DNA from 3 places in the Methylobacterium sp. CM6247 genome. Region 2 is predicted to be linked to each of the others. Evidence: riboswitches for the same ligand, from Rfam matches in the RefSeq annotation. Region 2 holds a riboswitch; each other region holds the start of a gene.
What was found. A riboswitch is a leader RNA that binds a small molecule or an ion and turns the genes downstream of it on or off. The one in region 2 is predicted to bind cobalamin.

Region 1: it holds a riboswitch for cobalamin, as region 2 does, so the genes downstream of both, ACYQOP_RS02750 (CbtB domain-containing protein) here and ACYQOP_RS06670 (TonB-dependent receptor) in region 2, are expected to answer to the same signal.
Region 3: it holds a riboswitch for cobalamin, as region 2 does, so the genes downstream of both, ACYQOP_RS05415 (TonB-dependent receptor) here and ACYQOP_RS06670 (TonB-dependent receptor) in region 2, are expected to answer to the same signal.

Annotation. Positions count from the first base shown of each region.
Region 1 covers NZ_JBTXKX010000003.1:403,762-406,017, reverse strand. Annotated here, with positions in the region: gene ACYQOP_RS02760 (DUF1636 family protein) at 1-331, opposite strand, end outside; gene ACYQOP_RS02755 (CbtA family protein) at 324-1,103, opposite strand; gene ACYQOP_RS02750 (CbtB domain-containing protein) at 1,134-1,310, opposite strand; cobalamin riboswitch at 1,365-1,558, opposite strand; gene cobU (bifunctional adenosylcobinamide kinase/adenosylcobinamide-phosphate guanylyltransferase) at 1,665-2,177, shown strand; gene cobO (cob(I)yrinic acid a,c-diamide adenosyltransferase) at 2,174-2,256, shown strand, end outside.
Region 2 covers NZ_JBTXKX010000003.1:1,230,565-1,232,820, forward strand. Annotated here, with positions in the region: gene ACYQOP_RS06665 (catalase family protein) at 1-843, shown strand, start outside; cobalamin riboswitch at 927-1,124, shown strand; gene ACYQOP_RS06670 (TonB-dependent receptor) at 1,366-2,256, shown strand, end outside.
Region 3 covers NZ_JBTXKX010000003.1:971,814-974,069, reverse strand. Annotated here, with positions in the region: gene ACYQOP_RS05420 (TonB-dependent siderophore receptor) at 1-731, shown strand, start outside; cobalamin riboswitch at 829-1,030, shown strand; gene ACYQOP_RS05415 (TonB-dependent receptor) at 1,329-2,256, shown strand, end outside.

The sequences.
Region 1 (2,256 bases), 830 kb from region 2:
CCTTCCAGGGCACGATGCCGTCGGGCGTCTCCGCGTACAGGCCGATGCCCGCGAGGATGGTTCTGGCGGATTCGACCGGGTCGAGATCGCCGTAGACGTAGGTCCAGCGGCCTTCGGAGGCCACGGCGACGGTGCAGGGGCGCTTGCAGACGGAGAGGCACTCCACGCTTTCGACCGCGATGCCCTCGATGGCGGCTTCCGTCACCGCATCGCGCAGCGCCGAGACGAGGCGGGCCCCGGCGCGGGGCTCGGACGTGTCGCCGGCCGTGCGACAGGTGGCGCAGACGTAGAGTACGACCGGGCTGCCGGCCTGGATGTCCTCGTCAGGCATGCGACGTCGCCGGGCTCTTGCGCCCGACGCTGTTCCAGGCCCAGCCGAAGGCGAGGCCGATCACCGCCCAGAACACGAAGGCGATGCCCAGCGACCGAGCGGCGAATTGGGCCGCGTAGCCCGGCGGCAGGGCGGAGGCGGTGTGGCTCGTCTCCGGCGCCCCGGCCAGATGCGGTGCGACGATAAGCACGAGCCCTCCAGCGACGGCGATGGAGGAGCGGCGAATCGCGATGAGGTAGAGTCCCATGGCGGTGGCGGCTGCGGTCATGACCCACCAGAACTGGCGTTCGGCGAGCGGCGCCGCCTCCATGCCGGGCAGTTCCGGCGGTAGGCCGAGGGCCGGGGCGAGGGCCACGGCGAGGAACCCCGCGATGGCGAATCGCAGGCCGGTTTCCGGGCTCGGCTCGCGCCCACAGGCAATGAGAGCCGCGCCCAGTAACAGGGCGTAGCCGACGCCGCCGACCAGGGTCGCGAGGGCGGTGAAGACCATCCGGGGCAGGCCGGGGCCGGGCTGCCAGGCCGGTGCGACCTCGCCGCCTTCGACACCGTCCGTCTTGCCACCATGGTCGTGGCCCGAATGGACGGGCACGATGAGGGAGGCCGGGGAGGCGCCGCGCGGCATCGATAGCGCGGCCGGCGCCGTGGCTTCACCGCTCTCGTAACGCTCGGCCGCGATGATCAGCGGCGAGGTGAGGGCGAGCTGCAAGCCCGTGGCGACGACAGCCGCCAGGAAGCCGGCGACCAGGGCCGCCGACACGAGTCGGATCATCATGAAATCAGGTCCTGGCTGAGCGCGAGGCGGTCAGTGGCAGGGGAAATTCTGGGCGTGCCGGAAATCGTGGGCCGCGTTGTGCAGCGCCATCGCCGGTGCGAAGCCGGCCATGAAGACGAGCCCGAGGCCGAGGAAAGCGGCCATAAGTACCGCGCCGAGACGCTCGTTGCTGCGGGTGCCGGTGAGGGCGAGAGTGTTCGTGGTCATCGTGTCAGGTCTCCGGCCGCCCCGCCGGCGGCGTTCGAGGATAGAGCGGGAGGACAATGTCCCCTTCGGAAGGCAGGTCTCCTGGCTCGCGGGTCATCCGGTCCTGCCGCCTTCCCGGATCGCTCCGGTGGCCGATGGCAGGCCCGTCTCCGCTCACAGTTGCGGGGGCAGCTGCGGTTTCAGGCGCGAGCCCTCACCGCATTCCCTTTTCACCCCGTCGCCGGGGCACCGTCCAAACTTCGCTTCTACGCGCTCACGCGACCGCTGACAACGCGCCGCCAAAGCGTTTTACCGGCTTTGACGGGGCAGGGCGGTTTCGCGCTAAAGGGAGCCATGCGGCAGCCTTCCCCAAGAATGACACTGGTCCTCGGAGGCGCGCGCTCGGGCAAGAGCCTGCACGCGGAGCGCCTCGTGGAAGCCCACCCGGCGCCGTGGCTCTACCTCGCCACCGCGCAGGCCTGGGACGACGAGATGCGGGAGCGCGTCGCCCTTCACCGGTCGCGCCGCTCGGCGGATTGGATCACCCGGGACGTGCCGATCGATCTGGCCGAGGCCGTCGCCGCGGCGACCGGGCCGGTGCTGGTCGATTGCCTGACCCTGTGGCTCACCAACCTGATCCTGTCCGAGGCCGATATCGAGGCGGCGAGCGCCGCGCTGATCGAGGCCTGCGGTCGCGCGCCGGGGCCGGTGGTGCTGGTGGGCAACGAGGTCGGTCTCGGCATCGTGCCGGACAACGCGCTCGCCCGCCGCTTCCGCGACGCGGCCGGGCGACTGCACCAGCGCCTCGCCGCGCGGGCCGACCATGTGGTGTTCATGGTGGCGGGACTGCCGATGATCGTGAAACCCCAACCCGGAGCGAGCGCATGAGCGTTTCAGACACGAGCGACCCGGAGGCCGAACGGCACCGTGAGAAGATGGAGAAGCGCAAGGCCGTCCAGGACGCCGA
Region 2 (2,256 bases):
CGCTTCTCGACCATCCCCGGTGATATCCTGGACGACAGCGTCTCCACCCCGCGCGGCACGGCGATCAAGGTCCTCGGTGTCGAGGGAGAGCGTCTCGAAGGGTCGGAAGGGGATGCCACGCAGGATTTCGTGCTCGTCAATGGGCCGGCCTTCTCGGCGCCGGGACCGAAGCCGTTCCTCGCGACGCTGAAGCGCCTCGCCAAGACCACCGATCGGGCGGAGGGACTGAAGAAGGCCGCATCGGCGGCGCTTCGGGGTGTGCAGAGCGCGGTCGTCGCGACCACCGGTTCGCCGAGCCCGACCCTGGCGACCCTCGGTGGGCAGCCCGAGACGCATCTCCTCGGCGACAGTTTCTACAGTCAGGTCCCGCTGCGCTTCGGCGATCACATCGCCAAGATCTCCCTCGTCCCGGTCTCTCCCGAAATGAGGGCGCTGGCGAACAAGCCTCTGGACGACACGAGCGCCGCCGACGCGATCCGCGAGGCGGTGATGGAGCATTTTCGCATCCACGGCGGCACCTGGGAATTGCGGGCGCAGCTGTGCCTGAACCTCGACGACATGCCGGTGGAGGACGCCTCCGTGGTCTGGCCTGAGACCGCGAGCCCCTACCGCACCATCGCCACCCTCACCGCCGCGCCGCAGGCGAGCTGGAGCGAGGCCCGCGCGGCTTACGTCGATGACGGTCTATCGTTCAGCCCCTGGCACGGGTTGGCCGCGCACCGGCCGCTCGGCGGGATCATGCGCATGCGCAAATCGGCCTACGAGATGGGCAAGCGCTTCCGGGCCGAGAAGAACGGCCGCCGCATCGAGGAGCCAAAGAATCTCGACGCTCTGCCGGAGTGACGCCGGACGTTGCTGCAATGCGACAGGGCAGCGGCGATGATCGGTGCGGGATCATCTCGCAATTGACCGTCTCGTCGCGGCCGACCTAGCCTGACGCTGACGGTTCCTCTTGCGAGGATCAAAAGGGAACGCGGTGAGGGTCTTGGCCCGATGCCGCGGCTGCCCCCGCAACTGTAAGCGGCGAGCCCATCATCAACACGTCACTGGGTGATCCACCTGGGAAGACGATGAGAGGGCGTCGACCCGTGAGCCAGGAGACCTGCCGTCAGTCGTGGTCACACGCGAAACGCATCGGGCGGGGTGTCCTGGTGGGGTGTCGGCGCCTGCGCTCGCGCGCAGGGATCGGCTTCGTTCGCGGTGACGTGCCACTGCCGTTGCCCGAGGTCTCCGCCTGTGTCCGTTCGTCTCGTCCCTCCGCTCCTCGCCCTCGGATTCCTGGCATCCGCCTCGCCGGTTCTTGCCCAGTCCGGGACGGCCACCACCGCCGAGGCGACCCTCGACGAACTCTCCGTGGCCGCCGACATGCGTCCGCCCCCTGCCGCCGGTCCCGGTCTCGGCGGAGCCACGGGCGGAGCCGGCGGGGCCGAAGCGTTTGGCGCCCTGTCCGCTCCCGCGCTGACGTCGAGTTCGGGCGTCATCACCGGCAGGGCCCTCAACGATCGCCCGGTGACCCGCCCCGGCGAGGTGCTGGAGGCCGTGCCCGGCCTCATCGTCACGCAGCATTCCGGCGAGGGAAAAGCCAACCAGTACTTCCTGCGCGGCTTCAACCTCGACCACGGCACGGACATCGCCATCACCATCGACGGCATGCCGGCCAACATGCGCACCCATGGCCACGGCCAGGGCTATGCCGACATCAACTTCCTCATTCCCGAACTCGTCGGCGCGGTGGAGTTCCACAAGGGCCCGTATCTCGCCCGTGACGGGGATTTCGCCTCCGCCGGATCGGTGCGGATCGACACGATCGACGCAGTGCCCCGCCCACTCGCGCTCACCTCCATCGGGAGCTTCGGCTACAAGCGGGCCCTCACCATCGCCTCCGCACCCCTCGGGGAGGGGACGCTCCTCGCCGCCGGCGAGGCTCAGGTCTATGACGGCCCCTGGGTGGTGCCGGACGACATCCGCAAGCTCAACGGCGTTCTCCGCTACAGCCAGGGCACTGCCCTCGACGGGTTCTCCCTCACCGGCATGGCCTATTCCAACCGCTGGACGGCGACGAACCAGGTTCCGCAGCGGGCCATTTCCGAAGGCGTGATCGGCCGCTTCGGCACTCTCGATCCGAGCGATGGCGGCGATGCCAGCCGCTTCTCCCTGTCGGGCCGCTGGAGCCGGTCGGACGACGGCGGCGTCACCCGCGCCAGCGCCTACGTCATCCGCTCGAACCTCAACCTGTTCAACAACTTCACCTATTTC
Region 3 (2,256 bases), 260 kb from region 2:
ACGTCGCGGCCGCGCGCTCGTTCAACGTGCTGCCGTTCTACATCCAGTCGAGCACGCCGAGCCCGATCGTCCCCATTGCCCCGGCCACCTACTCGATCGGCCCCGCCAAGCCCGAGATCGGGGAGACGGTCGAGGGCGGTATCAAGTTCCAGCCGCCCGGATCGAACAGCACGTTCCTCCTGTCGTATTTCGACACGAAGAAAACCAATGCGCTGACCTTCGATCCGACCGATCCGCTGCAGCAGGCCTATTACCAGACCGGCGAGATCGCGGTGAACGGCGTCGAGGTCGAGGCCACCGTGGAACTGGCCGAAGGGTTCCGCCTACTGAGCTCGCTCACCGCCCTCAACGCGCGGGTGACCAAGGATACGCCCCCGGACGCGCGGTTCGCGAGCACAGTCGGTAATCGTCCCATTCAAGTTCCGAACATCGTGATCTCGAACTGGGCCGACTATACCGTCCAGACTGGCGTGTTCCGTGGTCTCGGCTTCGGCTTCGGCGTTCGTTACATCGGCGACACGTTCGGCGATGCCGCCAACACCATCCGCGTGCCGGATTACTTCCTGATGGATGCGTCGATCCGCTATACCTACGACAACTGGCGCTTCCAGGTGGCCGCCAACAACCTCGCCGACCGGGTCTATGTCGGCACCTGCGCCCAACTCGGATATGTCGGCTGCAATTACGGTGACGGCCGCCGCATCACCGGCTCCGTCACCTACCGCTGGTAGGCGATACGCATCCGATGAGATCGGCCCCGGATCGAACGGTCCGGGGCTTTTCTTTTGGGCTATTGCCGTCACGTCGTTGACGCGGTCTCTCGCCCTCGACTAGCCTGACGATGACGGTTCCCCTTCGGGGGATCAAAAGGGAACGCGGTGAGGATCTTGCGTCCGATGCCGCGGCTGCCCCCGCAACTGTAAGCGGCGAGCCCATCATCAACACGTCACTGGAGGCTCCGGCTTCTGGGAAGACGATGAGAGGGCGTCGACCCGCGAGCCAGGAGACCTGCCGTCAGTCGTGGTCACACGCGAAACGCATCGGGCGGGGTGTCCTGGTGGGGTGTCGGGGCCTGCGCTCGCGTGGGGATCGGCTTCGTTCGCGGTGACGTGCCACTGCGCTGAGCCGCGCCTGCCGTTCGCCCGCGATGCCCGATCGTCCCTGTTCCTTCCGTTACAGAATCGCTCCACAGCTTGCCCTTGGCGAGACCGTTTGGTCCTCCGCGCAGGCATTTTGCCCGGTTCGACGTATTGTAACGTTATAACATACGATCTAGCAGAAGGGGCGCGGCATTCGGCCAGCGATCACTCCGGTTTGCCCAAACGAACATGCCCACACAGGTCACCAACCGCGCCCCCGGGCGGATATCCCCGGCCCGCGCCACCGCTTTCCTCGCGTCACTCCTCGGCTCGACCCTGCTCGCGGGCGAGGTCCGCGCCCAGGATTCCGTCAGCCAGAATGCCGTCACCCTCGACCAGCTCACCGTGGAGGGGAGCGGGGTCGGCCTGACTCGCGCCAACCCGGTCGGGCTCAACCTCTCGACCCCCTCCCGCAGCGCCAGTCGCCTCGGCCTGACGCCGCTGGAGACCCCCGCCAGCATCGATGTCATCAGCGGCGAGACCGCCCGAATCCGGGGCCAGAACACGGTGGTCGAGGCGGTGACGCAGAACGCCACCGGCATCACTACCATCGCGTCGCCCGGCAACGGCAACGGCGCCTTCTCCAGCCGGGGCTTCGCCGGCCCGAACTCGATCCAGCAGCTCTATGACGGCACGCGGCTGTTCGTGGGCGCCGGCACCGTGACCTTCCCGTTCGATACCTGGAACGTGGAGCGGATCGAGGTGCTACGCGGCCCGGCCTCCGTCCTCTATGGCGACGGCGCCATCGGCGGCGTGGTCAACGTGGTCTCGAAGAAGCCGAGCTTCACGCCGATCCATGCCGCCCGTGCCGCTACCGGGTCGGACGGGCTCGCGCGCCTCGCCGTCGATCTCGGCGGTCCCATCGGCGATGCGGTGGCCTACCGCCTCAATATCAGCGGCAACCGCGACGGCGGCTGGACCAGCCCGAACGGGGATTTCCGCAACCTCGCGGTCTCGGGCGCGCTGCTGTTCCAGCTCAACCCCGATCTCGCGGTGACGCTCAGCCACGATCTCGGCTACCAGGAGCCCGCGCGCTACTGGGGCACGCCGCTGGTCAATGGCCGGATCGTCCAGTCCCTGCGCAACAACAACTACAATGTCGACGGCGCGAAGATCT